2 regions of the Paenibacillus sp. JCM 18996 genome follow, and region 2 is predicted to be linked to the other one. Evidence: riboswitches for the same ligand, from Rfam matches in the RefSeq annotation. Region 2 holds a riboswitch; the other holds the start of a gene.
The links. A riboswitch is a leader RNA that binds a small molecule or an ion and turns the genes downstream of it on or off. The one in region 2 is predicted to bind cobalamin.
Positions count from the first base shown of each region.

Region 1: it holds a riboswitch for cobalamin, as region 2 does, so the genes downstream of both, metE (5-methyltetrahydropteroyltriglutamate--homocysteine S-methyltransferase) here and ACZ5N7_RS11270 (ribonucleoside-diphosphate reductase subunit alpha) in region 2, are expected to answer to the same signal.

Region 1 covers NZ_AP043884.1:1,974,814-1,991,181, forward strand. The annotation lists gene ACZ5N7_RS09810 (cysteine desulfurase) at 1-1,029, opposite strand, end outside; gene sufD (Fe-S cluster assembly protein SufD) at 1,026-2,339, opposite strand; gene sufC (Fe-S cluster assembly ATPase SufC) at 2,363-3,196, opposite strand; gene ACZ5N7_RS09825 (DUF1802 family protein) at 3,357-3,926, opposite strand; gene mtnK (S-methyl-5-thioribose kinase) at 4,139-5,344, shown strand; gene mtnA (S-methyl-5-thioribose-1-phosphate isomerase) at 5,363-6,451, shown strand; gene ACZ5N7_RS09840 (SGNH/GDSL hydrolase family protein) at 6,750-7,385, opposite strand; gene ACZ5N7_RS09845 (MBL fold metallo-hydrolase) at 7,398-8,261, opposite strand; gene ACZ5N7_RS09850 (GGDEF domain-containing protein) at 8,347-9,438, opposite strand; gene ACZ5N7_RS09855 (LrgB family protein) at 9,625-10,326, opposite strand; gene ACZ5N7_RS09860 (CidA/LrgA family protein) at 10,307-10,669, opposite strand; gene metE (5-methyltetrahydropteroyltriglutamate--homocysteine S-methyltransferase) at 11,032-13,320, opposite strand; cobalamin riboswitch at 13,562-13,748, opposite strand; gene ACZ5N7_RS09870 (polysaccharide deacetylase family protein) at 13,804-14,700, opposite strand; gene ACZ5N7_RS09875 (glucuronate isomerase) at 15,134-16,368, opposite strand, start outside.
Region 2 covers NZ_AP043884.1:2,273,006-2,289,373, forward strand. The annotation lists gene ACZ5N7_RS11200 (ABC transporter permease) at 1-791, shown strand, start outside; gene ACZ5N7_RS11205 (ABC transporter ATP-binding protein) at 791-1,585, shown strand; partial or broken gene ptsG (glucose-specific PTS transporter subunit IIBC) at 1,774-3,396, opposite strand; gene ACZ5N7_RS11215 (DUF3231 family protein) at 3,547-4,089, shown strand; gene ACZ5N7_RS11220 (CBO0543 family protein) at 4,154-4,678, opposite strand; gene ACZ5N7_RS11225 (NADH-dependent flavin oxidoreductase) at 5,285-6,421, opposite strand; gene ACZ5N7_RS11230 (hypothetical protein) at 6,695-6,955, shown strand; tRNA gene ACZ5N7_RS11235 (tRNA-Gly) at 8,085-8,158, opposite strand; tRNA gene ACZ5N7_RS11240 (tRNA-Pro) at 8,168-8,244, opposite strand; gene lepB (signal peptidase I) at 8,321-8,854, opposite strand; gene ACZ5N7_RS11250 (aldo/keto reductase) at 9,039-9,974, shown strand; gene ACZ5N7_RS11255 (FMN-dependent NADH-azoreductase) at 10,109-10,744, opposite strand; gene ACZ5N7_RS11260 (winged helix-turn-helix transcriptional regulator) at 10,925-11,308, shown strand; gene ACZ5N7_RS11265 (DUF2203 domain-containing protein) at 11,370-11,783, opposite strand; cobalamin riboswitch at 12,004-12,219, shown strand; gene ACZ5N7_RS11270 (ribonucleoside-diphosphate reductase subunit alpha) at 12,383-14,608, shown strand; gene ACZ5N7_RS11275 (ribonucleotide-diphosphate reductase subunit beta) at 14,732-15,769, shown strand; partial or broken gene ACZ5N7_RS11280 (PhzF family phenazine biosynthesis protein) at 15,782-15,907, shown strand; gene ACZ5N7_RS11285 (ArsR/SmtB family transcription factor) at 16,291-16,368, opposite strand, start outside.

The DNA.
Region 1 (16,368 bases), 300 kb from region 2:
ATGGGGATGAATATCTCCGAGGTTAAAAGTAATAAGTCCGCCGCGGTCCTTCTCCGGACCGTAAATAACCAGATTCGAAATTCCCGACAGCTTCTCCATGGCATACTGGGTAATCCGCCGGTCATGCTGATGGATTTCGTCCATACCGATCTGCTGCAAAAAATCTACAGCTGCTCCCAAACCCACGGCACCGGCGATAATCGGGGTGCCGCCCTCGAACCTCCATGGAAGGTCCTTCCATGTGGATTCATAGAGATCGACGAAGTCGATCATCTCGCCGCCGTACTCAAAAGGCTCCATTTGCTCGAGCAGCGCCTTTTTCCCATATAATACCCCAATTCCGGTAGGTCCACACATCTTGTGTCCTGAAACGGTATAGAAGTCGCAGTCCAGATCCTGCACGTCGACCTTCATATGTGGAGTACTTTGGGCGCCATCGATCAGGATTTTGGCCCCGTGACGGTGAGCGATCTCGGCGACAGCCTTCACCGGATTGATCGTTCCGAGAACGTTTGAAATATGGACGATCGCGACCATTTTGGTATTGGCAGTTATCGTTTGTTCAACGTCTGCAAGAGAAATCGTACCATCCTCCTGCATAGGAATATATTTCAAGGTAGCTCCGGTGGCCTTCGCCGCCTGCTGCCACGGGATCAAGTTGCTGTGATGCTCCATTGGAGTGATCACGATCTCGTCACCTTCGCCGCAGATCTTTCTGGCGTAACCGGAGGCAACCATATTGATTGCCGTTGTGTTGCCGCGAGTAAAGATAATTTCCCCTGTCGTTTGCGCATTGAGGAACCGGGCCAGCTTTTCCCTTGCGCCCTCATAAGCGTCGGTGGCTCTGGAGCCCAAAGTATGAACGCCGCGGTGAACATTGGAATTATCCCACTCGTAATACTTCTTCACTGCCTCTATGACCGCCCGCGGCTTCTGGGAGGTCGCGGAGCTGTCCAAATAGACCAGCGGATGACCGTTTACGGATTGATGAAGGATGGGAAACTGTTCACGTATGTCGGCTGTGTTCATTGTCCTAACTTCCTTTCCACCATGCTTTGCAGCTGCGATTCCAAATTGGCTAACGGAATTTCGGAAACGACCGGGGCAAGGAACCCGTAAATGATCAAACGCTGCGCTTCTTCTTTGGTGACTCCCCGGGACATCATGTAGAATACCTGATCGGGATTGACTTGGCCTACGCTGGCCGCATGGCCCGCCTTTACGTCATCCTCGTCGATGAGCAGGATCGGGTTCGCGTCTCCGCGGGATTTCGGACTCAGCATAAGCACCTTCTCCGTCTGCTGTCCGTTGGCCCCGGTAGCGCCCTTCTCGATCTTCGTGATGCCGTTGATAATGGCTGTCGCTTCGTCCCTCATTACGGCACGGGTAATCATGTCGCTGTTCGAGCTTAGTCCGAAATGGACGGCTTTGGTCGTAATGTTCAGCTTTTGGCTGCCGGAACCGACGCATATGACTTTCGCATCCGAATTCGAACCGTTGCCTCTGAGCACCGAGGTGGTGTCGGAAACGGCGTTTCCTTCATTCATTTCGCCGATAACCCAGTTGATCTGCCCGTCGTTCTCCACAAGGGCGCGGCGGAAGGTCAGGTCCGTAACCTGTTCTCCAAAATGGTGCACCGATGCGAAATTCACTTTGGCTCCTGATTTGACGACAACTTCAACGATGCCGTTCTGTACCAAAGGTCCGCCGGTCCCCGCCGATGTAAAATTATCCACGTAGGTTACGGAAGAATTCGCCTCGGCTATAACCAGAATGTGAGGGGATAAGCTCGCTTCCGCATCGTCGGTGAGAAACAGCGCTTGAAGCGGCACTTCCACCTGAACGTTTTTGGGAACATAAAGGAATATCCCCCCGCTCCACATAGCGGAATGAAGCGCCGTCAGCTTGTGTTCATCGGCTTTGATTACCTGCATGAAATGGTTGCTGATAATGTCTCCATGCGTCTTCAAAGCTTCCTGCAGGGAAGCAAACACGACGCCCTGCTTCTTCACTTCCTCGGACAGCTGGCTGTATACCACATTGGAATTCCGCTGTACGATCAGGCATTCGGATAAAGTCTCCCCTTCCGGCTTCAGCAGCTTGGCCGCCGTCTCCGGCAGCTCATCAATCGATGTTATGGGCTGCGCCGATTTATAGGATCCGAAGGAGTCCAGGTTCCAACGGTCAATTCTTGTTTTCTCCAACCGGGGCAGTTCCAACGATCCTGCCAGCTCCAAGCCCCTAAGACGAAGCCGGGTCATCCATTCCGGCTCGGCCGCCGCCTGGGATCCGGTCTCGATAGTATTCCGGTCGATGGGAAGAATGGTTTCTGTACTCATGGTTTTCCTCCTAAAATCTCGCCTCAATTATATTTCGGTGCTGTCGTGTTCATGGGTACTTTGAAATCCTCTTCTTCCTGGCCAACCGTTTCATCGACGATGCCCAGTTCCTCTTTCACCCAATCATACCCTTCCTTCTCCAGACGCTCAGCGAGTTCAGGGCCTCCGGACTTAACGATGCGTCCCTGCATCATCACGTGTACGAAATCAGGCTTGACGTAGTCCAACAGACGCTGGTAGTGGGTGATGATCAGGAACCCGCGCTCTTCGGAACGAAGGGAATTGACACCTTCCGCCACAATTCTGAGCGCGTCGATATCCAGGCCGGAATCGATCTCGTCCAGGATTACGATCTGCGGCTCCAGAAGCAGCATCTGTAAAATTTCGTTGCGCTTCTTCTCCCCGCCGGAGAAGCCTTCGTTCAAATAGCGGTGCATGAACTCGGGATTCATCTCCAAAGTCTTCATTTTGCCTTCCATTTGGCGGATAAATTTGATTAGCGAAATCTCGTTTCCTTCTCCGCGTCTTACGTTGATCGCGCTGCGAAGAAAATCCGCGTTGGTGACGCCTGTGATTTCGCTCGGATACTGCATAGCCAGAAACAGTCCGGCACGCGCCCTCTCATCGACAGCCATGTCCAGAACATCTTCACCGTTCAAAGTTACGGATCCTTCGGTCACTTCATATTTGGGATGGCCCATCAAAGTGGATGCCAGCGTACTTTTACCCGTTCCGTTCGGCCCCATGATGGCATGAACTTCTCCGCCCTTGATTTCCAAGTTCAGGCCCTTCAAAATCTCTTTTCCTTCAATAGCCGCTTTCAGGTTTTCTATCGTAAGTTTCGGTGAAGTACTCATTTGCTTGCATTCCTCCGTGAATTGTTAATTTAATTTTATTTTATCTAAATAATCATTCTAAAATGATTATCAGTGATTCTCAATGATATTATTTTATTATAACCTATACATGGAAAACAATAAAGAACCTTTTCAACCGCCCATTTTCATAAAATTTCTGTTATTGCAGCTCCCTCTTCAACTCATGCACCCTACGGTTCATTTCTTCTTCGGGCAGCACGGGCTTCGTCCCCCGCCGACCCTTGACCCCCTGAAGCTGAACCCATGACTTGCAGCCAAGGTATTCCGGTTTCACCGGCAGCGCAATAGTCTCATCCAAAACATATACCCGCAGAACCAGCACATGAAGCGGCTGCTTTCGTTTCCATCTCAACCTTTCGTCCGCGAATTCATCCGTCCAGATATGAAAAGGGGCCAGCTTGTCCAGCTCTTCCCGGGTTCCAATCTCGAGATCCTCAATCAACTCCGCGTGCAGGCGGATCTGGACATCACTATCTTCCGGGGACCATCCCCGAAGCGTTTCCTCGACATAATGCCGGTGATCATCCTTCAATAGATGGGCTCTTTGATGCTCGTAAGTCGGATATAAGAAAAAGGAATTCCCCTGCACCCGGAAATCTTTTGTTTCCTCTATGATGCCCCCTTTTCTCAATAATACGACCTGCTGTCCGTCCTCCATAGCTTTAAGGGCCGAAGCCCATTCCTTCAAAGCCAAAGCCGATTCGTCCATAAGATGCCCCCACCTCGTTTTTCCGTTACTGAAATCACTCTCTATTATAGAATTGTCGAGGAGCGCATGCAAATCGCTGACCATATGCGCTCTATTAAAATGCCGTAAACGTTCATGGCGCGGCTGCTCTATTTTGGCTCAGGCTATTCCCTGGAACAGCAAATTCATCTATACTAATTGGAAACTAATTGTTTTGAGTCAGGGGGAGTTCCATGTCCACATATCATCCTTTTTCGGAAAACGAAGCGATAGAGTACGCGAGAAGCATTCCGGACCTGTTCGACGGCGAAGCCGAGCTGCACTGCCGCGAAATCGGGGACGGCAACTTGAATCTTGTATTTCATATAACCGACGCCCGTTCGGACAAAAGCATCGTCATCAAGCAGGCGCTTCCTTACGCCAAGGTGGTCGGCGAATCCTGGCCGCTGTCGCTGGACAGGGCGAGGATCGAGAACGAAGCTTTATTGCTCCACGGCGACATCTGCCCGGGCCTCGCGCCCAAGGTCTACGCGTACGAGCCGGATCTGGCCATGACGGCAATGGAGGATTTAAGCGACCATGTCATCATGCGAAAAGGGTTGATCGAACGCAACAAGTATCCGTTATTCTCCGAGCATATCGCAACTTTCCTGGCGCGCACACTGTTTTACACTTCAGACTTTGGCAGCAACCAGCAGGAGAAAAAAATGCGTTTGAAGACTTTCGTCAATCCCGATCTGTGCAAAATCACGGAGGATCTGATCTTCGACCATCCTTATACTAACGCGGAGACCAATAATTTCGAGGCTGCGATAAAGGATGAGGCCGAAGCTTTGCGCGGCGACACCGCGCTGCATTTCGAAGTTGCCCTGCTGCGCCACGCTTTTTTGACGAAGGCCCAATCGCTGCTGCATGGGGACCTGCACACGGGAAGCATTTTTATAACCAAGGAATCCACCAAAGTGATCGACCCGGAGTTCGCTTATTACGGCCCGATGGGCTTTGATATCGGCGCGGTAATCGCTAATCTGCTGTTGAATTATGCCGGACAGGAAGGCTGGAGCGCCGACGCGGAGAGCCGCGGCTCCTATAGGCAGTATCTGCTTCAAACGGTGAAGGAAGTGTGGTCGAACTTTGAGCAGGAATTCCGTTCCTTGTGGCAGCAGCACGGGGCGGATCGGATGTTCTCGACGCCTCAGTTCCAGGAGCATTTTATAAGCGGGCTTCTTCAGGAGACAATCGGTTTTACCGGCGCCAAAATGGTCCGCAGAATCGTCGGATTGGCCCATGTGGCGGACATCGACGGGATTGAGGATGACGCGGCTAGAGAAAAGGCGCAGCGACTCGCTCTATCGATCGGGAAAGCGGCGATTAAGCACCACAGAAAATCGGCGTCCATTGAAGAATTGATCGATATTGCCAAACTATACACTCAATAATGTTGGAGGTGTCTCTACATGGGCCTACAGGAAACTCAAAATTGGTTGCAGTCGCTGCGCTGGAACCGGGATCATCTTGAACTGCTGGATCAGCGGCTGCTTCCTGAAGATATCGTTTATCTGGATCTTACTACAGCGGAGGAGGTGTGGGAGGCCATCTCCCGGCTGAAGGTCAGAGGGGCTCCCGCGATCGGCATCGCTGCTGCTTTCGGAATTTATCTGGGGGTCAGAAGCCTGTCATCCACCGGGTCGCAAACGGAGGATTACCGGCTGTTTCAGGAAAATGTCGTGAGGCAAGCGGAATATTTGGCTACATCGAGACCGACAGCCGTTAACCTGTTCTGGTCGCTGGACCGGATGAAAAACCGCGCGGCCCAGCTCGTCTCGGGCGAAGAAAAACCCGCGCTGGACGCTTTGAAAAATGCGCTTTTGGAAGAAGCGAGACAAATTCAAGCCGAGGACGAGGAAACGTGCCGGATGATCGGCGAGTATGCACTTACCCTGTTCGAGGACGATATGGGTGTGCTGACCCACTGCAATGCCGGCGGGCTGGCTACCGCGAGATACGGTACGGCGCTGGCGCCTTTTTACCTTGCCAAAGAAAAAGGCTGGGACATTAAAGTATTTGCAGATGAAACCCGGCCCGTTCTGCAAGGCGCGCGGCTCACCGCTTTCGAGCTGCAGCAGGCCGGCGTGGATGTAACGCTGATTTGCGACAATATGGCCGGTTCGGTGATGGCCAAAGGCTGGATTCAAGCGGTCATCGTGGGAACCGACCGGGTCGCCGCAAACGGCGATGTGGCCAACAAGATCGGCACTTACAGCGTAGCCGTCCTGGCCAAGGCGCACGGCATCCCGTTCTATGTCGCGTGCCCGATGTCTACCATCGATCTAAACACGCCCAGCGGTGCGGAGATCCCGATCGAAGAGCGGCATGAAGCGGAAATCACCGAAGGGTTCGGCAAGAGGACCGCACCTCAGGGGATTAAAGTGTTCAACCCGGCCTTTGACGTGACTCCCCATGAGTACGTGACTGCGATTATTACGGAAAAGGGTATCGTACGCGCGCCTTATTCCGAGAATCTCAGAAAATTGTTTGAGGACTGATTACGGGGAAATAGCGCTTCAGACGGAAGAGATATCCGTAATTGCTGTCCAAAGGCAATATCAATGGAAGTAAAACGCCTAACGGCGTCCTTTAGAACTTTGCAGCAGAAATAAAGGAATTTTATTCCGCTAATGCGGTATTTCCCGGTTATTGCCCAGAATTAACGCACTGCGCTTCCGATATTTATGGCCAAAACGCTGGCCTGGATGGGTAAAAATCCATTAACGCGAATGCACCATTCAGAGTTGTACCCGCCACTGCATAGAGCACGCTGCCCTCGGATTTATACTTTCAAGCTTATACCTCGAGCCCTACGGTTTGAAGCCATGCTTTTGCGATCAGCATATGTCCTGCCGGGGTGGGATTAACTCCGTCTGCGGCCCAATATTCGCCTGGAACCAGAGTGGAAGCCTGGGCAAACAGGCCGTCCAACGGTACCAGCAGCGTTTTGAATTCCTTCGCCAGCCGGCGCACCGCCTGAATTTTGGGATCCAAATCTTCACGCCATTGCTCTTGTCCTTCCTTAACCGGCAGCACGAACGGCTCGAGCAGGATAATTTGGCTGCCCACTGCTTCTCTGGTGCGGTTCAACAGATCCCGATATCCTTCCTCAAAGGCTTCCGCCGAAGTAGGGTCATTGCTGTCATACCGTCTCCAGGTATCATTAATGCCTATGTAGATAGAAACCCAATCAGGCTTCAGGTCCAGGCAGTCCAACCGCCAACGGCCCTGCAAATCTTTTACCCGGTTGCCGCTGATCCCGCGGTTCTTGAACGTGACTTGTCTCTCCGGATATTTGGATCCCAATAAAGCGGCCGCCATCAGCGCATAGCCTTTTCCTAAATCCGCGCTGTCTCCGATGCTCCGTCCCGCGTCTGTAATGCTGTCTCCCTGGAAAACCACGACATCGTTGGATTTTATTCTTACGTCCAATTCCGTTCCTCCTTAGGCATTATTCCGTTCGGATAAATAGAGCATTCTTTCGCCGGGCGCAAACATTTTGAACCGCTGTCCCGGATATTCATGATATAAATAGTCCACAAAGTAAGCAGGGTTCTCGGAGTTGCTCCGGAACAGGTCATAGTGCAAAGGAATCAACAGATCCGCGCCGATCGCAGCCCCTAAGTCGGCCGCTTCCCGGTAATTCATATTCCCTGCCAGATTGGCCGCGCGGCGCTTCCAATCTCTCCCGTTGATCGGCACACAGGCCACTTCGACGTCGAATGCCTTCAGGCTTTCCGGCAGCTCGTCGTAGACGATGGTATCACCGGCATGATAGAGAGTGACTCCGTTCGCTTCAAGAATATATCCAAGAAACTTGTGGTTTCCTTCCCCGTCGTATTCGAACGTTTCATGGGCCGCAGCCACAGGAAAAATACGGGCTCCTTCTGCAAAAATGACCTCTCCCGCTTTGGCCGAAATGATCCGGTTATCCTCAATGCCGAGATCGATCAACGTTTGCCGGCAATGAGGCGGTACAATATATTTGGACTGGGGCGAAATCCGGGAGATCGCCTGGAGCGTAGCGGGATCGAGATGATCGCCATGGTCATGAGTAATGATTACGTAATCAGCATTGGAAACATGCTCCGGAAGAATAGGCGATTCGAAAGCTCTCGGAGCGCTGCCGCTCCCGTTTAAAGCATCGGTCAAATAAGGATCGAAGTAGAACATGCTGCTGCCGCCCTTTACGGCAAAGCCCAACTGCCCTAAATGCCAAAGGCCCAACTCTTTGTTATTCACTTCGGTGCCGTTCATCTGCTCGATGAGCGATTGCCCGGTGACCCCTTTTTTGTAATCCTTGTACAAACTTCAGCCCCCCTGTCTAATTGTGGACATCTGCCGGTACCTGTTGCTCAATAGTTCTGCACACGCCGCACAAAGGCCTGCGTTTTTAAACAGCCTCGGCGGACTTGCCGCATATGGTCCTGTTTTTGCCGCTTCTTTTGGCTGCGTAAAGCGAAGAATCAGCTCCTTTGAAGAGCTTTTCCTTCCCTGTGTTGGCCTCGTATTGTTGAAGCCCCGCGGACAAGGTCACCGCTTGATACCCCAGTTCTTCATGGACAATCGCGCTCACTTCCCGCCGGATTCGCTCCACAACCGTGTAGGCTTCTTCAAAGCTGCAGTCCGCAAATATGATTGCAAATTCCTCACCGCCGTACCTTGCGGCAAAATCGTTGGGCCTCAGCTTATCGCGGATGACCGCCGCCACACGAACCAAGACGGAGTCTCCGGCACGGTGTCCGTACTCGTCATTGACCCTTTTGAAATTATCGATATCCAGGACGGCCAGCAGAATCGGAAACTTGTATTGCGCATTCTGTTCAATCAGGTTATCCAGATATTCATGGAATGTCATATGGTTATACAATTCGGTCAGGGTGTCCATCTTTGACAGCTTGTCCATCAGGATGTTGCGTACCATCAATTCCTGCTTGGTCACCAGCGTTTCTTGCAGCGAGTCGAAAACTTCCTTTCCCCTGTCCACTATCATCTTGGCCATATAAGCGCCGCCCACTAGAATGACGAGCACGCACCAGAAATCGTTGGCAGTCATATGGGCTTGCATAACAGGGTGTAGTAAATAAATAACCGCAAATGAAAGAACATTCAGCACGCAGCTGGCCAGCAAAAATTTTTTGTTCAAATAAAAGACGGAACCCAGCATCGGAATGCCGTACAGCGAAATGATGCCGTGCACTCCTGCATGCGCCAGAATCGTTATATTGGTCAGCGCCGCTCCCGTAAGGACAAAAAACATGGGCCGCGGACGCCTGGCACGGCGGTTAATCCACTCTGCGAGCAGCATCAACAGAAGATACAATGAGGCAGAGGCCTCCCACGCGATCCAGTGGCTGCCGGATTGCGGCGGGGAAGCCAACAGATAAACCATCTCGATCGAAAAAACCGTCCCGATAACAAACCAGTATGCTTTTAAAATCCTTGCATTCAACAGCTTTACGCTGTCAATGGAATCATGCTCCATGTATTCATCTCCCTAAAACCTGTCGCCATTGCATATTGCGATAACAAGCTGGTAAGGAACCCGAGGTTTTTATGTATTTTTACAAATTATTCCTTTTACTATTATCTTGCTATCTATCTTGCTTATGTTCAATCAATTGTCTTTACCCAAAATTTACGCCATCTAAACATTTGTTTTGAAATTTCTTCATTGAGCAAGCCAGCTGTAGAGAGGGATCACGAGTACGGACGTCACAATGGCGTTCATCGCCATGCAGAAGCCGCTGACGCTGCCCTGCAGCTCCGAGTCCTGCAGCACGCGCCCCGTGCCGATGCCATGGCATATCGTTCCAACAGCGGTGCCGATGGCGATATCCGACCGGATGCCGGCCAGCTTCAGCACTTCCGGCCCTACCATGCTGCCCAGCAGCCCCGCCAGCACGGTCACTACGGCGCCCAGCTCGGGCACTCCTCCCAGATTGCGCACAATCTCTATAGCCACCGGTGAGGTCACTGACCTGGGCAGCAGAGTCAGCAGCAGCTCCCTGGACCCGTGCAGCAGCCATACGAACAGCGCTGTCGTTGCCAGCGAAGAGACGCTGCCGGCTACAAGAGCAGCCATAATAGGAAGAAAATGCTCCTTGATTCTCGCTGCGTTCTTATACAGCGGTACGGCCAGGGCGACGGTGGCGGGTCCCAGAAAGAAGCTCAGCATCTGCCCGCCGATCTGATATTCCTGGTAAGGAATCCGGGCGGCCAGCAGCAAAAGCATGACTGCCCCCGAGGTGACAAACAGCGGATGAATCCACTTCCACTTCCGGCGCAGCGCGAGCGCAGCCGCATATGCGGTTAATGTCACAGCCACCCCGAAAGCCGGGGATTGAACCAACTCAGAGGGAATCGGGTTCATTGCGGCCATCCTCCTTTTTTTCGAGTGCTTTGGCTGCACTTCCCGTAATGAGCAGAAGCAGAAGGGTTCCTCCTACCAGGCAAACGACAAGCAGCTCCCACTGCGCTCGGAACAGCGGAAAAAAGACGATGGTCCCTACGATAAAAGGCGCGAAAAAAAGCATCAAATGCTTGAGCAAAAATTGTGCTGCGTCTTCCACCCATTCCAGTTTGAAAGTCTTGGTAAACAGCCCCAGCGTCAGCAGCAACAGCCCGATAACATTGGCCGGCAGAGGAATGCCCAAAACCGTCCGCAGCACGATGCCCGAAAAATAAAACAGTGTCAGAATAGCCAATCCGGTCATGATGTCCACTCCTGCCTGATTCAAATGATGTAGTTAATGGTCCGCTCCCATCTCTTTCGCATGGCACATAGCCATCAGAACGCTTTCCGTAAAGCGTGTCCAGCCGGATTATATGCACACTTTGAAACAAGGAAACGCCTTTATAAATGATCCAGCCATTGTATTCATCTGCGCAATAATATAGTAATGATGCCTTTGGGACGGATTAATCCTAGCAAATCTATTATATAACATGGAATAGGATAATAGGTGATAATTGTAAAATAAAAAAGATTACAAAAACCGCCAGGAAATATCCTGACGGTCGTTTGTAGTGCGGTAAAAGTTGTTGAAATTTCCGTTTTCTTGTTTCTTACTGGCGGCTATTTCACGGCCGCACGTTTCTGCCTTGCCCGCCTTGTGGCTTCCACCATGTTCCGCAGGGCGGCGGCGGTTTCCGCCATCCCCCGGGTTTTCAATCCGCAGTCGGGATTGATCCAAAAGAGGGACGGATCCAGCACCTGAAGCGCCCTGTCGATCATGGCCTCCATTTCTTCCACCGAAGGAACCCGCGGACTGTGAATGTCATATACTCCGAGGCCGATTCCCTGGTTGTACGTATGCTCCTCGAAGCTGTGGATCAACTCGCCGTGGCTGCGCGAGGTCTCGATGGAAATCACATCCGCGTCAAGCGCTCGGATCGAGTCAATGATGTCGTGGAATTCACAATAGCACATATGAGTATGAATTTGGGTTTCATCCTTGACTGTGGCAACCGCCAGACGGAAGGCGTTGACCGCCCAATCCAGATAGTGCTGCCATTCGCTCTTTTTCAGCGGCAGTCCTTCTCGCAGAGCCGGCTCGTCTACCTGGATCATGCCAACACCTGCGGCCTCGAGCGCTTCCACTTCTTTGCGTAACGCAAGTGCAATCTGATTGGCGGTTTGGCTTCTGGGAAGATCGTCCCGCACAAAAGACCAGTTCAGGATCGTAACGGGACCGGTCAGCATGCCCTTCACCGGTTTCAGGGTCAGCGACTGGGCAAACATGCTCTCCGCCACCGTCATCGGCTCCAGGAACTCCACGTCACCGTATATTACCGGAGGCTTCACACAGCGGGAACCGTAGGACTGCACCCAGCCATTGGTTGTAAAAGCAAAACCGCCCAGCTTTTCGCCGAAATATTCCACCATATCCGTGCGTTCAAATTCGCCGTGGACGAGCACGTCCAGTCCGATCTGTTCCTGCTGCTCGATCCAGATCTGTATTTGCTCATGCAGGAAAGCAGTGTATCCGGCGTCCGTCCATTCGCCTTTTCTCCACTTTTGGCGGGCGGCACGTACCTCCTTCGTCTGCGGAAAGCTCCCAATCGTTGTCGTCGGCAGAAACGGCAAATTCCATTTCCGGCGCTGGGCGTCCTGCCGTACCGCGAAGCTGCTGCTCCGTGCGCTGTGCAGCAGTGCGAACCGAGCCGTTTCTTCCCGCACGGTAGCCCTGTGCCTTGATGGATTGGCGTTCAACCGGCCCAGCACTTGTGCGCTTTCGGTTGCAAGGCGGTCTGCAAGTGCAGCATCCTGTGCGGCTCGGGACAGCTGCACGACTTCCTCCAGCTTTTCGTCGGCAAACGCCATGGCGGCGGTCAAATCCGCAGGCAGCTCCGCTTCCGACTTCGTGGTGACAGGCACATGGAGCAGAGAGCAGGAAGGCTGCAGAACAAGCCGCTCCGGCGCAACGGCTTCGGAGATTTGCTCCATAAGAAGCAGCTTCGCTGCGACATCCGAACGCCAAATGTTCCTGCCGTCGACCACTCCCGCACCCAACACTTTGTCCTGCGGAAATCCGGAGGTTTGCAGTGATTGGAGATTGCGTCCGCTGCCGTGGACAAAGTCCAGCCCGATTCCCTTAACAGGCAGAGCCAACAGCTCCTCGTAGAACTCCACATCGTCAAAATAAGTCTGCAGCATAATATTCAGACCGGGAACCGCTTGTCCTATTTTCGAATAAATGGCCTGGATCCACTTGAGTTCTTCCCGTTGCAGCGAAGTGACAAGAACCGGTTCGTCGATCTGCACCCAAGCCGCGCCTTCCCGGCTGAGCTCCTGCAGCACCTGTATGTACAAGGGCAGGAAATCCTCAATAATCTCCCCTATCCTGCCGGATTCGTATCCCTTCGAAAGCTTGATAAACGTGTACAGCCCTATCATCACCGGCTTGCCCTCAATTCCGAGCTCCTGTTTGGCTTCCCGGTAAGCGGCAAGAGGACGGTTTTCGCTGAGCTGAGGCTTAACTTCTTTCAGCTCCGGTACAATGTAGTGGTAATTCATATTGAACCACTTGGTCATTTCACAGGCGGCCGCAGTTTCGTTTCCTCTGGCCATGGCAAAGTACGTCTGCAGCGGCACCTTCCCGCCTTCATATCCGAACCGCTTCGGCACCACCCCGAACATCGAGGCCATATCCAGCATGCTGTCGTAAAAAGAAAAATCTCCCACGGGAATCCAGTCGATCCCTTTTTCCCGCTGCAGCCTCAGATGGCCCAGGCGGATTTGCTTCATCTCCTCCGTGAACGCCTGCTCCTCCAGACGCCCTGCCCAGAAAGCCTCCAGAGCCTTCTTCCACTCCCGGTTCGCTCCGATTCTCGGATAGCCCAAATTACCTGCTGTTATTCCCATAATGCCTACACCCTCCAGTTATTGAATTGTAATCAGTCCAAAATATTCCTCGCAAAGTGACTGAACCTTCGAAGCCTATGCCGACTATTGTGCGGGGAGCCCCGACGAAAAATAGCACGGATACAAAAAAAGCACGCAAAAAAGGCGTCTTCACCCAAAGAAAACAAAGGTCAAGACGCCACAAGTTCACCGTATGATCGGCGGCAGCCGTCTAACACCTCCCTATCTCCCGTAGGTAAAAGCAGTGTCGTCAAAACAGGCAGGTCTCCTGGCTAAAGAATCATCGCCTGCTGCCGCCTTCCCGATCGTTCCGATCAGTGGCTTCTTGCCGCAAGCTCCTCTGTACAGTGGCGGGACCGCGTCGGATTGCACCGAACTTCCCTATTAAGCTCCGGATGTACCGGAGCACCTGTTTCCACAAATATTCAACTGTTTCAGTTAAACTGTTCCTATCATAAAGCGTTTTGGCCAGATGTGCAACGATTATTTGGATCCGATAGTAACCAGCCTCAGTCCTTTTTTCTTAATTCCATTGATGATAGTAGGAAGCGCGGCTATAGTAGACGGACGATCGTGCATAACGATGATGCTGCCCGAGTGCACCTGCGACAGGACGTTGTCGGCTACTTTTGCGGGATCTGTGGTGGCCCAGTCTCTCGGATCCTCATTCCACAGCACCATGTTCATGTTATGTTCCTCGATGACCGCTTTCGTGTCGTTGTTGTAAGCGCCATAAGGCGGCCGAAATAATTGAATCGGCTTGCTGTCCAGCTTTTTAAGCTTGGAAAGCCCGAGCTCGAACTCGCTCTCCTGCTGCTTCAACGTGAGCTGCGTCATCTTGGGATGCGAATTGGAATGATAGCCGATCTCATGCCCGTCGTAGACCGCTTTGATAACGGAGTCAGGGTAAGCCGCGGCATTTTGTCCCAGCAAAAAGAAGGTGACCTTCGTGTCGTTGTCTTTCAATACCTTCAAGAGTTCGTTCGTATATTTCGTCGGCCCGTCGTCTATCGTAATCGCGACCGTACCATTATCCACCCCGTAAATAGGCTGCAGGCCCGACTGCCTGCTCTTGGCCCCGGCGGCCGGAACATTGGGCTCCTCCTTGGCCTTGCCGCTTTCAAAGTCTTTCGGAACGACCTCCGCGGACGGCTGTTCAGCTGCGACTGGAGTCGGTTGTTCAATTGGCTTCATGTTCGCCGAAGGCGTCATATCCGCGGACTGCGGCTGTTCAGCCTGCTTTGCGGGACCAGCATGGCTGATATCGGCCGAAAGGGAATCTTTTGCAGGGGAAGAGGGCTTGTTAGCAGATTGGCATCCGGTCAATGCAAAAGAGAAAGAAAGCGACAGCACCATCAAACGCTTAAAATTCGGTTTCATTAATTAGTCCCACCCACATATAAAGAATACTTTTTTTCGCAAAACTATCAATCCGTTCCTATCATAGCACGAATATGGCAGCGGCAGTTGGATTAATTTTCTGCTGTACAAAGTTTTTAACCAATGTAATGATACTTCAAGCAACGCTTAAAAAAATAAACAATTCAGAATTGGTAATTATTGTAATATACAATTGCTAATGCGCGAGTTGCCCCTAATGGCGGCCCATTGCTGCCCTTCTATCCGATTCGGCTTAGAGCCGCTTATGAGATAGGAGATTAGCTTGGCTGCGCTTGATTGACTGGCCTGTCGCGAGCATTGGACTGGTTGCGACGATGAAGCAATCCATCCCGCCGCAAAAGAAGCTGATCTCTAAGTGAATATATCCACTTAGAGATCAGCTTGTTGTTTGTTCCCTTTTCACACGGGAAACTTACACATTCACCTGCACCCTGACCGGATTGGGCTTGCCGAGGAACCTCCAGAACGAGCCGCCGAACAAGTCGGCAACATCTCGCTGGATCTCGGCTTCCGTAATCTTCCAGCCGGTGTCCATTACGTCGCTGTACTTGTCGTACAACACCTTGCCGATGATCGCGCGGGAGTGGTCCCACTTGTAGAGCAGCTGGTCGAGCACACGGCTGTCCGAGTGCTGCGGGGTTACACTCGCGCCCAGAAGCTCCAAGCGAAGCCTGGTCATTTCTTCGACAATGCTCGGGTTGTTCAGGAACCACCAGCAGCCGAAAACATGCAGGTTGCGGAACTTTCGCGCCGCTACCGTCAGTTCATGCTGGTCGTCGCGCGACAGAACCGTACACAGGAACTTGTTGTCCGGATTCAGGGCGCAGATGTTCTCGACCGCAGAAATGTCGGATTTGCCCACGCTGTCCCCGGCATCGCCCAAGGAGGGGTTGACACTCTTTTTCACGCCGATCATCATCGCAAACGGGATGCCCGCTTCACGCGCGACAGGCAGGATACACTCATCGATGATGCGGCCGCGGCTCGATTTTGCCGGATAAGCGAATGTCGGAGGCAGGGACACCGCCATATAAAGCGGGTTCATCTTGGCGATCCAATATTTCAGGAAGCTGCGGATGCCGCCAAACGTTTTTTCCGTCAGCTCCTGTTCCACTTCATATCCCCAATTTTTCAGCTTCGTCCATGCTGTTTCCCACTGGTTCAGCAAGGGGTCGATACGCAGCGCTGTATTGAAGCGGGAATCTGCAGAGCCCATGCGTTCCCATTGTTCATGCTCCGCGTCCACGAACGGGTCGTTCGTCATGCATACGTTGGCCACGTTGCTCAGAGAGAAAATAAGGTCGATGTACTCGCCTGTCGTCATCTTCTTGAAATAATCGCGGTACGCCTGCAGGTCGCGGCTTTCCACATCGAGCCCGAGCCGTCTCAGGACGGTTAGCACTCCTCGGCAGGCCTCGCTGTAAGGAGTATGCTCGATAAACAGCGTCTGCCAGATGAGGTCGGCCTGCTCCGTTTTGCTCATCGCCCAGAACTCGGTATAAGGCAGCTCCGGACGAAAGCGGAACATCTCGGCAACGAGATAATGGTAAGTAAGAAGCTCATCGATGCCCCACAGCAGAATGTCGCCGAAGGCTTCGGTAAACAAGTGCGTATGGATATCGGAAATCGGCGTATTTCGGATCGTTT
Region 2 (16,368 bases):
CTACAGGAGGAGCCATTGCATCGCTCATGATCACCAAAGGTTTCTCCCCATGGCTGGCCTGCCTGGCCGCTTTTGCCGGGGGCCTCGCGGCGGGCGCATGTACAGGACTTCTGCATACAAAAGGTAAAATAAACGGACTTCTATCCGGAATTCTGATGATGATCGCTCTTTACTCGATTAATATGCGGATCATGGGAAAACCTAACATTTCCCTGCTCGGGTCCGACACTATCTTTTCCTCGGTTTCTCCGATGGTCCTTATGGTGTTTGTCGTGGTTTTTGTGAAACTGCTGCTTGACGCGTTTTTGCACACTGACCTGGGACTTGCCTTGAGAGCCACCGGCGATAACTCGCGGATGATCCGAAGCCTTGGAGCCCACACGGATAATACTACGATTCTGGGCCTCAGCTTGTCGAACGGGTTAGTGGCGGTATCCGGCGCACTCATCGCCCAACAGTCGGGCTTTGCGGACATCACGATGGGAGTTGGAATGATTGTCATCGGACTGGCTTCCGTTATTATCGGCGAAGCGATTTTCGGTGCCCGCAGCGTTTTTAGCGCGACTGTCGCCGCTGTACTCGGATCCATCGTGTATCGTATCGTCGTTGCATTTGCGCTGCGCGTGCAGTGGTTAAACGCATCCGATCTCAAGCTGATCACCGCCATTATCGTCATTATCGCATTAGTCTTCCCTTCGCTGCGGCGTACTTGGAAGCAAAAAAGCCTGGCCAAAAAACGCTCCGCCCAGCTCGCGGGTTTGTCGGCACAGCAAACGGGAGGTGAACGCTGATGCTTGAGCTTTCCAACGTCTCCAAATTATTTAATCCCGGGACCCCGGATGAAAAGATTGCGCTCATCGGAATCAATCTGAAGCTGAACCCCGGTGATTTCGTCACGGTCATCGGCAGCAACGGAGCCGGTAAGTCCACGCTGATGAACATCATATCGGGTGTCATGACGCCGGATACGGGCGAGGTGCGGATCGAGGGAAACGCAGTTCACCAACTGGCTGAATACATGCGCAGCCGCTGGATCGGACGGGTGTTCCAGGATCCGATGGCCGGCACGGCTCCCCGCATGACTATAGAAGAGAATCTGGCCATGGCCTACTTAAGGGGCAAACCGCGCGGGCTCCGTTTCGGAGTGACATCGAGAAAGCGCAAAATATTCCATGAGCAGTTGAAGCGGTTGGGCATCGGTCTTGAGCATCGTCTTCGGGCGAAAGTAGGATTACTGTCGGGTGGCGAAAGGCAGGCCCTCAGCCTGCTGATGGCTACGTTCACCCAGCCGCAAATTCTGCTGCTCGACGAGCATACCGCAGCCTTGGACCCTGCCCGTGCGGAATTGATCACACGATTGACTGACAGCATCGTTCGGGAAATGAAGCTCACGACACTGATGGTTACCCATAACATGGAGCAGGCCATTCGCCTCGGCAACCGCTTGATCATGATGGATAAAGGACGAATCATTCTTGACATAAACGAGCAGCGCAAAAAGAACCTGACCGTGGAGCAGCTGCTTGGGGAATTCGAGCAGATCAGCGGCCATAAGCTGTCCGATGACCGGGTTGTGCTGGGTTGATCGCAAAGAACCGTGAGGGAGTTGTTCCCTCACGGTTCTTTTAGGTTTTGCTCATATCTGCCGGAGTAATGCGCAAGCCTCTATCTCCCTTGATCTGTCGAGCAGTTCTCATCCGGTTTATCATCTACCGCGGGTTTCACGTCCAGGTCCATAGCTTTTTGGGAAACGATCGGCGCTTTTTTTGAAATAATGTCCTGGATTTGGCCTTTCAAAATATCCGACAGCGTGCCGAAAATTGCCTGGATGTTGTTGCCCACCTGCAGCACGCCGGCAGCGCCGAGCTCCTTTAGCCGGTTCTTGTCGACCTTGCCCGTTTCTTTCACCTGCACTCTAAGCCGTGTGATGCAGGCATCGAGAGAGGCGATGTTTTCTTCCCCGCCCATGGCGGAAAGCACCAGCTGCGGCAGATCGTGCCGGTTGCCCGCCGCCATGGCCCCGGCTTTTGCACCGGTTTTTTCGCCGCTTTTCGCACCTGTTTTCGCCCCGGTTTTGTCCCCGACTTTCGCACCTGCCGCTCCCTTCGCCGCAATCTCAGCGCCCGCATTCACATCCGCGCTCGCTCCATCTCCCTGGAACGCTTCGCGTCCCGGCGTAGCCAGGTTCCAATGACGAATGGCAAAACGGAAGCCAAAGTAATAAACGACGGCAAACACTAATCCTACCGGAATGACCAGCCACCAAGCAGTGCGGTTGGGAAGCACTCCGAACAGCAGGTAGTCGATCACTCCGCCGGAGAAAGTCATCCCGATCTTGACGTTGAGTATGTCCATGATCATAAAGGAAAGTCCTGCAAACAGCGCATGGATGGCAAACAGCACCGGAGCCACGAACAGGAACGAGAACTCGATGGGCTCCGTGATCCCGGTCAGGAAGGAAGTCAGCGCTGCCGACCCCATAATGCCCGCGACCACCTTCTTGTGCTCCGGACGCGCCTCATGGTACATAGCCAGAGCGGCAGCGGGCAGGCCGAACATCATAAAAGGGAATTTGCCCGTCATGAAAGTCCCCGCCGTCAGAGGCGCGGCATCCTTGATCTGGGCGAAGAAAATTTTCTGGTCGCCGCGCACCAGCTCACCGGCTTTATTCACATAGGAACCGAACTCGAACCAGAACGGCGCATAGAAAATATGGTGAAGACCGAACGGAATCAGCGACCTTTCAACTATACCGAACACGGGCGCGGCCACCGTCCGGTTCGATTCGATCATACTATGGGAGAATGCGTTCAACCCATGCTGAATCGGCGGCCAGATGACCGTCATCAGCATTCCGAGAATCAGCGACATTACTGCCGTAATAATAGGGACAAACCGTTTCCCCGCAAAAAAACCAAGGTAAGCCGGCAGTTGAATCGTAAAATATCTTTTATACAAAAACGCCGCCAGAATCCCGATTATAACCCCTCCGAACACCCCCGTCTGCAGGGTGCTGATCCCGAGTACATTCGCATAGGAGAAGTTTTTGCCGACCATCTCTGGAGTCACACCCATAATGACTCCCATGGTCACGTTCATGATTAAATACCCGATGATCGCCGCAATGCCTGCAACACCGTCTCCGCCTGCCAACCCCACGGCCACTCCCACGGCAAATAAAAGCGAGAGGTTAGAGAATATAATATCTCCGGCCTTCTCCATCACTCTGGCGACTATGTGTACGATCGTATTATCCAATACGGGCAGATGGGCGAGCAGAGCCGGATTCTGCAGCGCGTTGCCGATGGCCAGAAGAATTCCTGCCGCGGGCAGAATGGCTACAGGCAGCATGAGCGCTTTGCCGACTTTTTGCAATACGCCGAATATATTTTTCAACAAGGGATCTGCATCCTTTCCCGGTTACATTTTTGCTTATTATGTCCAGAATAGGAATTGTATACAGAAAAACATTGCTGAGTTAAATGGATAAAATCGATAAAACAAGCCACGCTATATCCATATAAAATGTCGGGATGGTGAGCAAGGATGAATTTTTTTGAGATAATCAAGGATGCGTTTCGCCCGTTTATCGATGGCGAGAAACCTCCCCTGCACGTGGGAGAAGTGATGAATCTTTGGTTTTATCTGACGGGCACTGAACAGACTTTGCGGGCTGACCAAATTTCATATAATATTGTGCAAGATGAGGACCTCAGGGATAAATTGGAAGATATCATCAATAATGTACACAAGCCGATGGTGCTTGAGTTAACTGATTTCCTGCGGATGGAAGGTGTGCCGCTGCCGGACTCCACTCCTCAAAAACCGGTCGGCGATTACCGCAGCATCCCTGATGGCGCTCGTTTGACTGACAAAGAGGTGGCTAATCTTATCTCCTATAACCTTGTTGTGGGTATGATGTCAGCCGCTCGGGGGATGACCGAATCCGTCCGTCCGGATGTCGCTGCGATGTTTGCAAAGTATCAAGCCGTAAAAATGACGTTTGGGTTAACATTTAAAGACTTAATGAAAAAGAAAGGCTGGCTGATGGTCCCTCCCTACTACAAACCGAATGACCAGACCCATTAATCTATGTATTCAAAAAGCTAGCTCCCGGTTGTCAGTCAGCCGGGAGCTAGCTTTCTTTTTATTTTCATTTCATATTCTGGATTGGCAAACCAAAGTATAACCAAAATAATATAATAATTCCAAAAGAAATAACCCATGCCAGTAATGGACGAAGATAATGCACCCGCAGCATCACAAAAAAAATAATGTTCAATAAAATGGACCACCATATATCCCAACCATTATAATGTGCTATACCTTTTATGGTGGTTAAGCTCGTGAATTCAATCGTTGTGTTAAATAAGACCCATGCAAAAATATATAATAATGGCTTTATTTTCCCGTTGGGGTAATTTCCAAGATACATCAAAACAATAGCCGGAAAATTAATAAAATCAATTCCTAGTGTTATTAAGGTATGATTTGAATAAATAAACTTGTCAAATGATACAGCATTGAACTTCCAAAGCGGATAATTATAACATAGAAAATTATATAATAGATCGCCGATTAAAAGATAAAGAATAGTGGGATAATACTTTCTCCAGTTCCTCCAATCCCCCCACCTCCAAGCAGCTAATATGAATAATACATTGAGAATGATATGCATTTAAACTTCATCCTTTAAATGTTAGATAACCTTTATAATTTACATAAAATAGGTATTTTAATCATGTTTGCTTTCCTCTACATGGCTCGGTTTCATTGGAAACAGCTAAGGCTCCGGTATTATCCCTACAAAATTTGTTCCTTCCCCCCGCCATTTTGCCCTTTAATACAGTACGTTCCTGAGCATTGGCATTACATTTATTGATTTCCAATCTACGCAGCGATTTACCTCTTCTCCAACTATCTCAGCAAAAGAGATAACTTAAAAAAAGTTATATACTGAGCCCCCTCCGAGGGATGCTCAGCATTCTCACCGTGAGTCCATGCGCTGCCAAGCAACGCAAAACGGGACCCGCATCGCTGCGCGGCCCCGTTTTGCGTTGCTTGCAATATAAACGACTTACAAATTTGCCCATTGCTCATAACATTTGGAGACAGAGCTCATATCTTCTTCGCTAAGTCCGGTGTTGCACGCCGTCTGAAACACCTGCTTGAGGGAAGCGGTGGACGGAAGCGGCAAGCGCAGCGAGTCCTCAAGCCTTGCAGCAACACCAAGATCGGCCCGCCATCGGCTTGCCCATAGTGCCTAGACCAATAAAACCGATGTTCACTTGTGCGCCCCCTCCACTACCGGAAACCAACCTGGCGCACGCATAATCGCGTGCCAGAGAGGGTCCGGGATCACTAGACGCTGCTGATCTTGCTTACTCAGCGTCGTCACGATGCCGGCTTCCTGGCCTTCCGCAACCTTAGCGACCCAATCCGGTTCCATGATCAGCTCGCGGCCCAGCGCAACTAAAGCGGAACCGGTCTGCAGCGCCTGTAAAGCCTCGTCGGGCGTATGAATCGAACCGACGCCGATCACAAGCGTCCGATTGGCGACTGTGTCGACAATCCATTCCAGTCTCGACTTGCTGTCGTCCGCCCCGACTCTAGGCTTGGACTGGAAGTCCATTAACGAGACATGGAGGTAATCCAGCTGCTTGTCTGCGAGCACATCAACCAGCTTTAGTGTATCGTCCATCGTGATGCCTTTCTCTTCCGGTTCCTCCGGTGAGAAGCGATACCCGACCACAAACGGCTTATTCGCATGAGCCGCCACGACTCGTTTCACTTCATCCACAACAGCGAGCGGGAACGTCAGGCGCTTATTCAGGTCCCCACCCCAGCGGTCGTTTCGGCGGTTCGTATGCGGGGAGAAAAATTGCTGGAGCAAGTAGCCATTGGCACCGTGAATTTCAACACCGTCGAAGCCCGCTTCAATAGCCCGCCGCGTCGTCTCGCCGAAATCGCGAACGATCGCTTCAATCTCCGCGTCCGTCAACGGTCTCGGTACGACGTTTCCGTTCTGATCCGAAGGAACATCGCTTGCACTGACGACATCGCCACCGGGAACCAGCTGTGGCGGACACATGCGTCCACCGTGGAAAATTTGCAGAAGAGCCTTCGCTCCTTGCCCCTTAATCGCGGAGGCAAGGCGCCGCAGGCTTGTAATCATATCATCGGTATCAGCGCCGAATTCGCCGGCAAAACCTTTACCGTTGCGAGTGACGTATGTACATGCGGTTATTACCATACCTGCACCGCTCGAGCGGCGAACGTAGTAGTTGACCTCAGCATCCGATACCGTGCCGTCCTCATGGGATGACCAGTTGGTCATCGGCGCCATAACAATTCTATTTTTCAGTTGAATACCGCTTCTTAGGGCAATCTCTTCAAATAATGGCTTGTATTTCGCGTTCATACCTGTATCCCCTCCAAATGTGTTATGGCCCCTGTAGTATGTTCTAAGACAGGGAAAATATGTAACAATGTTAAAGCACATTCTTACAAAACTTTCTTTAAGAAACTAAGTATTATTATAATAGTATCAATTTATATTATCAACTTGTGGGTACAGCGGAGATTGAGCCGATCCCAATTGTAGTACCGGTTTCATTATTCCGCTTTTGTTTAGCACACTATAAATCTGCTTTGCATTTTATATAGAGAATCTAAATAGAAAGAGGTGATCGGAATGGCTCATGTCAAAGCTGTTCATCAGCCTGATTTAGTATTGATCAGTTGGACAAGAAACCCTCTGGTTCCCGGTTCTGCACGCAGGATTATTGCTGCTCGTGTTATTGGCAGTGCTAAACCCTGCAGGTCTAAGTTGGTACCCAATGGATTGCTCATCAATGCCTTAAACTGCTTATTAGACCATGATATTGGTTTTAAAGTGGTATTCCAGAAAAAAACGTCAAATGTCAGTGGATATACGTTGTTACAAAGAAATTAATAGTTTCTTTGTAAGGGGGCAGCGAAAACACTGCTCCTTTATTCTTGTATTGGAAATTACGATTTTCGGTGGCTGTGGATAAATGTTGGTTTAACTCATCCGCTGGGAGATCTTGTTTTTGGCAAATCCCCTCTATTCCAATCCAGAAGATCACCTTTGCGCCCCCTGCGTTATAGTTGTGTTGGATCGATTCAGCTTCAGCGGATTTTCCCCTGCTTTACGGTCTGAGCACTTGCCGTGCAGTGTGGCAACGCGCCGGGAGAATCGCGGGATGGGAAAAATTAAAGGGAATTCTCCATTTAATTTGACTCTGATTTGGTTAGAGATGCATTTAACTGGAAAAGTTCCATCAAAATCAGCGGTTATTCTAATATTTGGCCGGAATGGGGTGAATTAACGGGAGATTTTCCATGGATATGGATAGGAAGGCAATCAAACTGAGCAAATGTCAGCATATTTTCCTGTTAATCAAAGCAATCCAGCATGCCACGGGCCAGCACACAACCCTTTCACCATTGCCTCGCAAAGAAGGGAGCGGCCAGCCTTCTGTACATAACTTTTTCCGCATCAAGATCGCCGTCTTATGATCAATTCTTCAAAATGACGCTCTATTTCTTTCGGCCGGAACGGCCAGCCAAGTCAGTTAACACATCGTTTCTATGTTTGTCGAGATGGATTCTCAAATTAGCCATGGCCAGAAATGATTTATTCTATATCCATCGTAGACTGGACACTGAATCAACACTCACTATTCAACCAGGCGAGAGATTTTACATTTTTAGTCCACCGAGAGAAACAACATTTCGTTTAAAGTAACAACGAAGGGGGTGCTGCTTGATCGTGAGAATTGATTCAGTCCCATCGACCATTTGCTACAGAGATAATGCAGGATGCGGAAGACGGTCATGATGCACTCCTTTTGTGAAACGGTGGTTTAACTTGTGCCCCTTATGGATCAAATTATGCGCCGTCACCGGTTGATCTGGCTCGAGAAAAAATGCAAAAACTTTCGTCCCCCAACCTGTCCCCAAAAGCGGATGATGATAGGCTTTTATCAGGCCGAACACAAGGCTTTATAAACAACAAAAAAAACCCTTGCTGCACAAGAGTTTCGGCTATTGCGTATGTATGGAGCGGGTGATGGGAATCGAACCCACGCTACCAGCTTGGAAGGCTGAAGTTCTACCATTGAACTACACCCGCAATAACGGATGGTCGGGACGACACGATTCGAACATGCGACCCCCTGGTCCCAAACCAGGTGCTCTACCAAGCTGAGCTACGTCCCGTTATCCTGATAGTGTCTCTTAGAGACAAAAAATAATATAACACGCGTCGGTCCATTTTGCAATGACTAATTTATTCCTATTTCAGTCCGCCCAACGCGGGCAGCGGGTAATAGCGGAACATGACTTTCCCGATTACACGGCTTTTGTCGACGAAAGGAACCGGGTTGCCGTCCTTGTCCTTCCACAGATGCGAATCCAGGCTGTCATTGCGGTTGTCGCCCAGGAAGAAATATTGATTCTCCGGCACAGTGACTGGCCCGTAGCTGTAGTTGATTTTATCCTTCATATAGGGCTCCTGAACAGCGGCTCCGTTGCGGTAAAGGGTACCGTTCTTCACTTCAATGGTATCGCCCGGCAGTCCGATCAATCTCTTGACGTAATGCTCCGTTTCTTGCCCCGGCACCGGCGGATAGAACACTACGATATCCCCAAAAGCGTACTGCGACGCAGGTTCCACTTTCTCTACAAACAGGCGGTCGTTCACCGCTATGGTCGGCTCCATGGAGCCGGACATCACCTTCATTCCCTGTGCCACATAAGTGTTAAACGTAAACGAGACGATAATGGCTATGGCGATGCTGGGAAGCCACTCCTTTGCCCACTTCTTCATTCCGAGGTTCCTCCCCGATATTTTTTAAACAGTATAACGCAAGGATACTGCACGAACATTAAAACAACGTGAAAAGTCAAACAAACTCTCGTGAGCTCCTTCGCCTGTTCCTATTTTTTGACAACCCGTCTGCCAAGGCGGTAACATAGATGAGATGGATTCTATCATGGGGAGAGTGGCGTTCATGAAATACCGCAGGCTCGGCAGTACAGGCATCAAGGTGTCGGTCGTAGGAGTGGGTACCTGGCAGTACGGCGGCGAATGGGGCCGCGACTATATGCAGTCCGAAGTGGATGAAATCCTGGATACCGCGCAGGAGCTCGGAATCAATCTTATCGATACGGCGGAGTGCTACGGGGACCATATTTCCGAAGGTTTCATCGGTGATTTTTTGCAGCGCCGAAAACGCGAGGATTGGGTCGTCGCCACCAAGTTCGGCCACCGTTTCCACGGCTACCAGGACCGGACAGGCCATTGGTCGGCAGAGGAAGTCATCGGCCAGCTGGAGGCTTCGCTGAAAGCGCTCCGTACGGACTTAGTCGATCTGTACCAGTTCCACTCTGGACCGGATGACGCTTTTGACAACGACGAATTGTGGACAGCGCTGGATAAACAGGTGCAGGCGGGCAAAATCCGCCATCTGGGCATTTCCATCGGCGCAAATGACAACATATATCAAACGCAAAGGGCGAATGCCGTAAACGCCAAAGCGATTCAGGTCGTGTATAACCGTATGGACCGCCAGCCGGAAGCGGAAGTGTTCCCTTCGTGCATGGAGCAGGATCTGGGAGTCCTGGCAAGAGTCCCTCTGGCAAGCGGTTATTTAACCGGAAAATATAAGCCGGGCACCATATTTCCGGATAATGACGTCCGCAGCAACAGACAGCGGGAAGAAACCGAGCGGAGATTGCGGGAAGCCGAGGACATTCGCCGCACAGAGGTGCCCGAAGGCATGGATATGGCCAAATGGGCGCTTGCCTGGTGCTTGAAGCATCCCGCGGTGACCACAGTCATTCCGGGGTGCAAGGATCCGCAGCAGGTCAGAGCCAATGCCGCGGCGACTGAGCTTTTGAGCGACAACCATCCACAGGCTTGGAAAGACGCCCCATTAAGCGATTGATGCTTCGCAGTTATTCCGACTGCTTTAAGGGGACCACCCGGAGAACTCTCTCTACAACTGCAGATCACGTTCTGACACAAAAAAGTGCAGAGCCCGACAGGCCGGGGCTCCGCACTTTATTTCTTACGCTCCTATCAGAACGCCAGCGCTGCTTCTCTTGCTTTCATGATGGCACTTTCCTTTAACGAATCCACTTGGTCTCTCAGTACGGCAACGCCCTCAATGATAATGGAAGGCTGAGCTTCCAGGCCGTAGAACGCGAACACGGTTTGCAGGTAAGAATCGCCATGCTCTGCCGCTGCTGCGGGACCTTCGCTGTAAAAGCCCCCGCGCGCCTGGATATGGACGGCAGGTTTGCCCGCCAACAGGCCGACAGAGCCGTTCTCAGTGTATTTGAAGGTTTTGCCTACAACCGAGACGGCATCGATGTACGCTTTCATCATCGGAGGCAGGCCGAAATTCCAGAATGGAGTCACGAATATATATTTATCCGCCGCCACGAACTGATCGACGATTTCGTTCAAACGCCCGATTTTTTGCTGCTCCGCCGCAGTCAGCTCGCCAAACGGAGTTTGTGCCGTCAATTTGCCGAACCCGCTGAACACATCCTCGTCATAGAGCGGAAGATCCATATGGTACACATCCAACTCAACGATCTCGTCCGCAGGGTTCTGCTGCTTGTAAGTCTTCTTGAACTCCTCCGCCACGGTGAGGGAAAAAGACGCTCCTGCCGGTTTCGGGTTTGCAGTAATCATTAATACAGTTGCCACTCGTACACGCTCCTCTGAGATGTTCCTTTTTGAAACATAATAATCAAATTATATTAGGTTACTTTATGTAAGTTAATTTACAATATGCATTTAAAATTGTCAAGTAATTTTTTTGTGCATCGTGTATAATGAAGAAAAGAAGAAAACTATTCTGCATTTACCTTTATGGGGTGAAGTGTTATGACCAGCAATGAATATTGTCCAATCGTTAACGCCATGGAATTGCTCAGCAAGAGATGGGTTATTATCGTAATTCATAAATTGCTCCGGGGCCCGCTTCGTTTTTCCGAAATTGAGAATTCGCTGCAGATCAGCGGCAAAATTCTGTCCGAACGGCTCAAAGAGCTTGAAGCTCTAGGGTTCATTGACCGCAAAATGTATCCCGAAGTACCTGTTCGAGTGGAATATATGCTGACTGAGAAAGGCCTCGCTCTAGAGCCTGTCATTGAAGAAATCCGCAAATGGTCGTTGCAGTGGGAGGACCCGGCCGGACCAAAGCACGGAGAGTGCAGACAGAATGCTTTCACGGACCGGCCCGCTACTGACCGCGCTAGCAGCAAGTAAGCAGTCAAGCTCCTAGAAACGACATCGCCCCTCTCCATTTACGAGAGAAAGGGGCTCTCTTCTATTCCTTGTCGACGTGCTTCAGCGGCTTGCGGAATTGAAATCCCTCGTATCTTTCGTGATAATGCGAAATGCTTTCTTCCCCATGCTTCCAGCAAAGCAGTACCTCGCGTCCGTCCAGCATCGCCGGAAAATCCACCAAGCCATGCTCGATATCTTTTAACTCCGCGCCTTTCTCATAAATGTACTCGCTGTGCATTTTCACTTCAATCTGCAGAAACTCCAGCTCGCACTCCATTCGGAAATAGGGATCCTGCTCGGTCGGTCCCATTTGTTTATGAAAATCCTTTATATTATGCAGTTCATAGTACTTGGATTCAAACTCCTGCTTTAACTGCCGCAACGACTCCAATTCCTTGTTCAGTAAAGGCAGTAAGGAATTGGCTTCTTCCAAAGTGAACAGTTTTTTTGGCATGAATTTATTCCTCCCTTTTATTTTTTATAGTATCAGATGCCGGAGTGTATTCCCAACGCAGGGTGCTGCTGGTATCACTTGGTGTAGCCCTATGTATGAGTGTGTCCTTCATAGGAAAATCGATTTCTCTATTAACTTACCACAAGATACCGAATGTGAAAAACCTCAGGCAAAAAGATTGACAACCTCCTATATATTGATGTATCTTTGGATAAACCAACTACATATTGTGGGAAAAGGTACCTGCCATATTTTAGAGGATTGGTAGAATATGGTTGGTTTAATAGGGAAACCGGTTGAAAGCCGGTGCGGTCCCGCCACTGTAACAGAGAAGCCCGGGTAAGACATGCCACTGACCGCTATCGTTTGCGTCGGGAAGGCTTGCTTGGGCGCTGTACTCTGAAGCCAGGAGACCTGCCTTTTCTGACAGCACCGATTAAACCTACGGAGAATAGGCAGGTGTTCATCGCAAGCGTTATGCTCGCGTTGAACTTATTGGCGTTCCTTCCGGGGGACGCTTTTTTAGCGTTAAGGCAGGGTGAGTCGCGCTAAAGCCGGGGGCCGCTGGATTTTTCATTTTACATAAGGGAGTGTTGGCTGTGGAAATCGTAAAACGCAACGGGCAAGCGGAAGAACTGATTTTTTCCAAGATGAAGAAGGTGATTGATTTCGCCTGTGAAGGCTATCCGGACTGCGATCCGCTGGAGCTTGAAACCGCGCTTTTGCCTTTATTCCGCAACGGGATTACGACCAAGGAAATCCAACGGCTGCTGATTCAGGTCGCCGCGGAGAAGACGAGCATGGAAACGCCGGACTGGCAGTTTGTGGCCGCGAAGCTATATGTTTACGACCTGTACAAGGAAGCGGGGGTGAACAGGGGGTACGAGCATTTTGGCTATGGTGACTTTTATGAGCTGATCGTCCGACTCACGGGGACCAATCTTTACGGGACGTATATTCTGAAGCATTACACCGAAGAGCAAATCCGGGAGCTTGGAGATTACATCCGGCCGGAGCGGGATTGCCTGTTCAATTACATCGGTGTGAAGACGCTCGGCGACCGATACTTGATCAAGGGAGCGAACAAGGAGATTATGGAGCTTCCGCAGGAACTGTTCATGGGGGCGGCCATGCATTTGGCGATGATGGAACGGGAGCCGGTCCGCTGGGCCAAGCAGTTCTATGACGTAATGAGCCGGCTGGAAATGACCGTGGCGACACCTACGCTGTCCAACGCCCGCAAGCCGCACCACCAGCTGTCTTCGTGCTTTATCGATACCGTGCCGGACAATCTCTGGGGCATCTACCATGTAGACCAGAGCTTCGCGCAGGTGTCCAAGCATGGAGGCGGGATGGGCATTTACGTGGGCAAAGTGCGCAGCAGAGGCTCCAGCATCCGGGGCTACAAAAATGTCGCCGGCGGTGTCGTCCCGTGGATCAAAAACTACAACAACACGGCCCTGGCCGTAGATCAGCTTGGGGTTCGTTCAGGCGCTGCTGCCGTTTACCTCGATGTGTGGCACAAGGACATTATGGATTTCCTGAATCTGAAAACGAACAACGGCGACGACCGGATGAAAGCGCACGATATTTTCCCCGGCGTGTGCATACCGGATCTGTTTATGCGTAAAGTGCGCGAGCGCGGCGTTTGGCACCTGTTCGACCCGCATGAGGCGCGCAGCGTGAAAGGCTATTCCATCGAGGACAGCTGGGGGGACGAGTTCGAACGCCGGTACGAAGAATGCGTGGAAGACCCTTCCCTGTCAAAAGACGAAATTCCCGCCATCGACATCATGAAGAAGATTATGTCCTCGGCTTTTGAGACGGGTTCGCCGTTCCTGTTCTTCCGCGACACCGTCAACCGGGACAATCCGAACAAGCACGCGGGCATGATCTACTGCTCCAACCTGTGCACGGAAATTTGCCAGAACATGAGCCCCACCGAGTTGATCCAAAGCGTGCACGAGGACGGAATCATTACGACCAAGATAAAAAGCGGCGATTACGTCGTATGCAATCTCTCCTCGACAAATCTCGGGCGGACCTTGACCAAAGAGGATATAGCGCGGGTCGTACGCATTCAGATGCGGATGATGGACAATGTCATCGATCTCAATTATTACCCGATCCCGCAGGCGGAAATTACGAATAAAAAATACCGGGCTGTCGGCCTCGGAACGAGCGGCTATCATCAAATGCTGGCTACGCACAGGATCCTGTGGGAATCTGGGCAGCATCTGGAGCATGCGGATGAAACATACGAATGGATCGCCTACTGCGCGATTCAAGCTTCTATGGAAATAGCCGGGGAAAAAGGCGCATATCCCGAGTTCGAAGGCAGCGAATGGCAGACGGGGGCGTTCTTCGAGCGCAGAGGCTACGACAGTCCCGAGTGGCTGGAGCTGAAGGAACAGGTCGCAAGGCACGGCGTGCGCAACGCCTGGATGTTTGCCATCGCCCCTACTGCCTCTACTTCGCTGATTGCGGGTTCCACGGCGGGGATCGACCCCATCTTCAACAAATTCTTTGTGGAAGAAAAGAAAAATGCGGTCATTCCGCAGACGGCGCCGAATTTGAACGAAGACACCACGTGGTACTACAAGGAGGCGCACCGCATCGACCAGCAGTGGAGCATCCTTGCGGCCGGCAAGCGGCAGAAGCATATCGACCAGTCGCAGTCGTTCAACCTGTACATTACGCCGGAAATCACCGCCAAGGAATTTCTGGAGCTGTACATGTCGGCGTGGGAAAACGGCTTGAAGACCGTGTACTACTGCCGGAACAAAAGTCTTGAAGTCGAAGACTGCGTCAGCTGCTCGGCATAGCCACACTGAGGGCGGGCCGCCGGCGCTGCGCTCGGTTGCTCCCGCGACTTCACGTGTTAAAAATTACGCTCAGCTAATCGGATAACAGCCTGCTATTTTACACAAGGAAGGAATGATCAATACATGGAACTGCAGAAAAAGAAGCTTTTTAATGAGGACGGCGACCGGGATTGGGGCAAACGCCGGATGATCGGCGGGAATACGACGAATTTGATCGAGCTTAACAATGTGAAATACGAATGGGCCACCAAAATGTACCGCACGATGATGAACAACTTCTGGATTCCAGAGGAAATCCCGCTGGCGCAGGACGCCAAGGATTACAGGCTGCTGTCGGAGGAGGAACGCCAAAGCTATGATAAAATCATCTCGTTTCTCATCTTTCTGGACTCCCTGCAGACCGCGAACCTGCCGAATATCAACGAATTCATCACCGCTCCGGAAGTAAATTTGTGCTTGACGGTGCAGACGTTCCAAGAGGCGGTACACAGCCAAAGCTACTCCTACATTCTCGACAGTGTCTGCTCTGCGGAGATGCGCGACAGGATATACAACGAATGGCGCAACGACCGGCATCTGTTGAAGCGCAACCGTTTCATCACCGATCTGTACGAGCGGTTCATTGAGGATTCTTCCGTTTCCAACCTGATCCGCACGATCATGGCGAACTACATATTGGAAGGCGTGTATTTCTACAGCGGCTTCTCCTTCTTCTACGCCTTGGGCCGTCAGGGCAAAATGCTCGGCACCGTGTCAGAAATCAAGTATATCCAGCGGGACGAACTTACCCATCTGGCACTCTTCCAAAACATATTCCGGGAGATCCGCAAGGAGAACCCCGAGCTGTTCACCGATGATCTGATCGAGGATTTGCGGGGGATGATGAAAACCGCGGTCGAGCACGAAATCGAATGGGGGCAGTATATTACCCGCAACGCGATCAATGGGCTAAGCAATGAAATCATCGACCTGTACATCAAATATTTGTCCAATGAACGTCTGCGCAAGCTCGGGCTTGAAGTGCTCTATCCTGAGGTGGTGGAGCATCCGATGCGGTGGGTGGAAAGCTTCAGCAACATGAACGGGATCAAGACCGATTTTTTCGAGCAAAAGGTAACCAACTACAGCAAATCCTCCAACCTGGACTGGGACGACCTTTAATTCGCCGTGCGCTCGGAGACGACTTTTATTCTGTCGGATAAAAAGCGGGACGGCGGGTACGACGTCCGTATATTCACTCCGCAGAATGAGCTGCCATTTGCGAGCCATCCGACCCTCCTCGGCCAGCATCATATCCGGCTGAAAGTGGAGCAGGGGTACGAAATCAACCGGCCCTCGCTGCTTGAGCTGCAAGCCGAGGAATCGGCGGAGGGCATTGACGTCCGTGTCGGAGGGAAAGTCGTTCCCGTGTCAGAAGGCTTCCTGTTGTAGACGATCGGTGAAATAACATCGCATAATCAAAGGCGGCCGGTGTACTTCCACCCCGCACCTGGGCATGCGGGCATCAAGTTATTTACCATCATTCGGTGGTACTGCAGGATGCCCGTGATCCATTCTTATCTTTTGATAACCCCAGTGGTAATCTTCATATTAGGAGCATAGGTCAGGAATAAGTCTTTATTAAGAATTTCTGATAAAAACTTTTCTGATCCTGTTTCACCGTTACTAGTTTTGTATCTGTTTCACTGCTTCAACATACTGCTCATGCCATCTTTGCCATTCCACCTCTTGGAAAGTCCATAGAACGACCACTCTAGCCA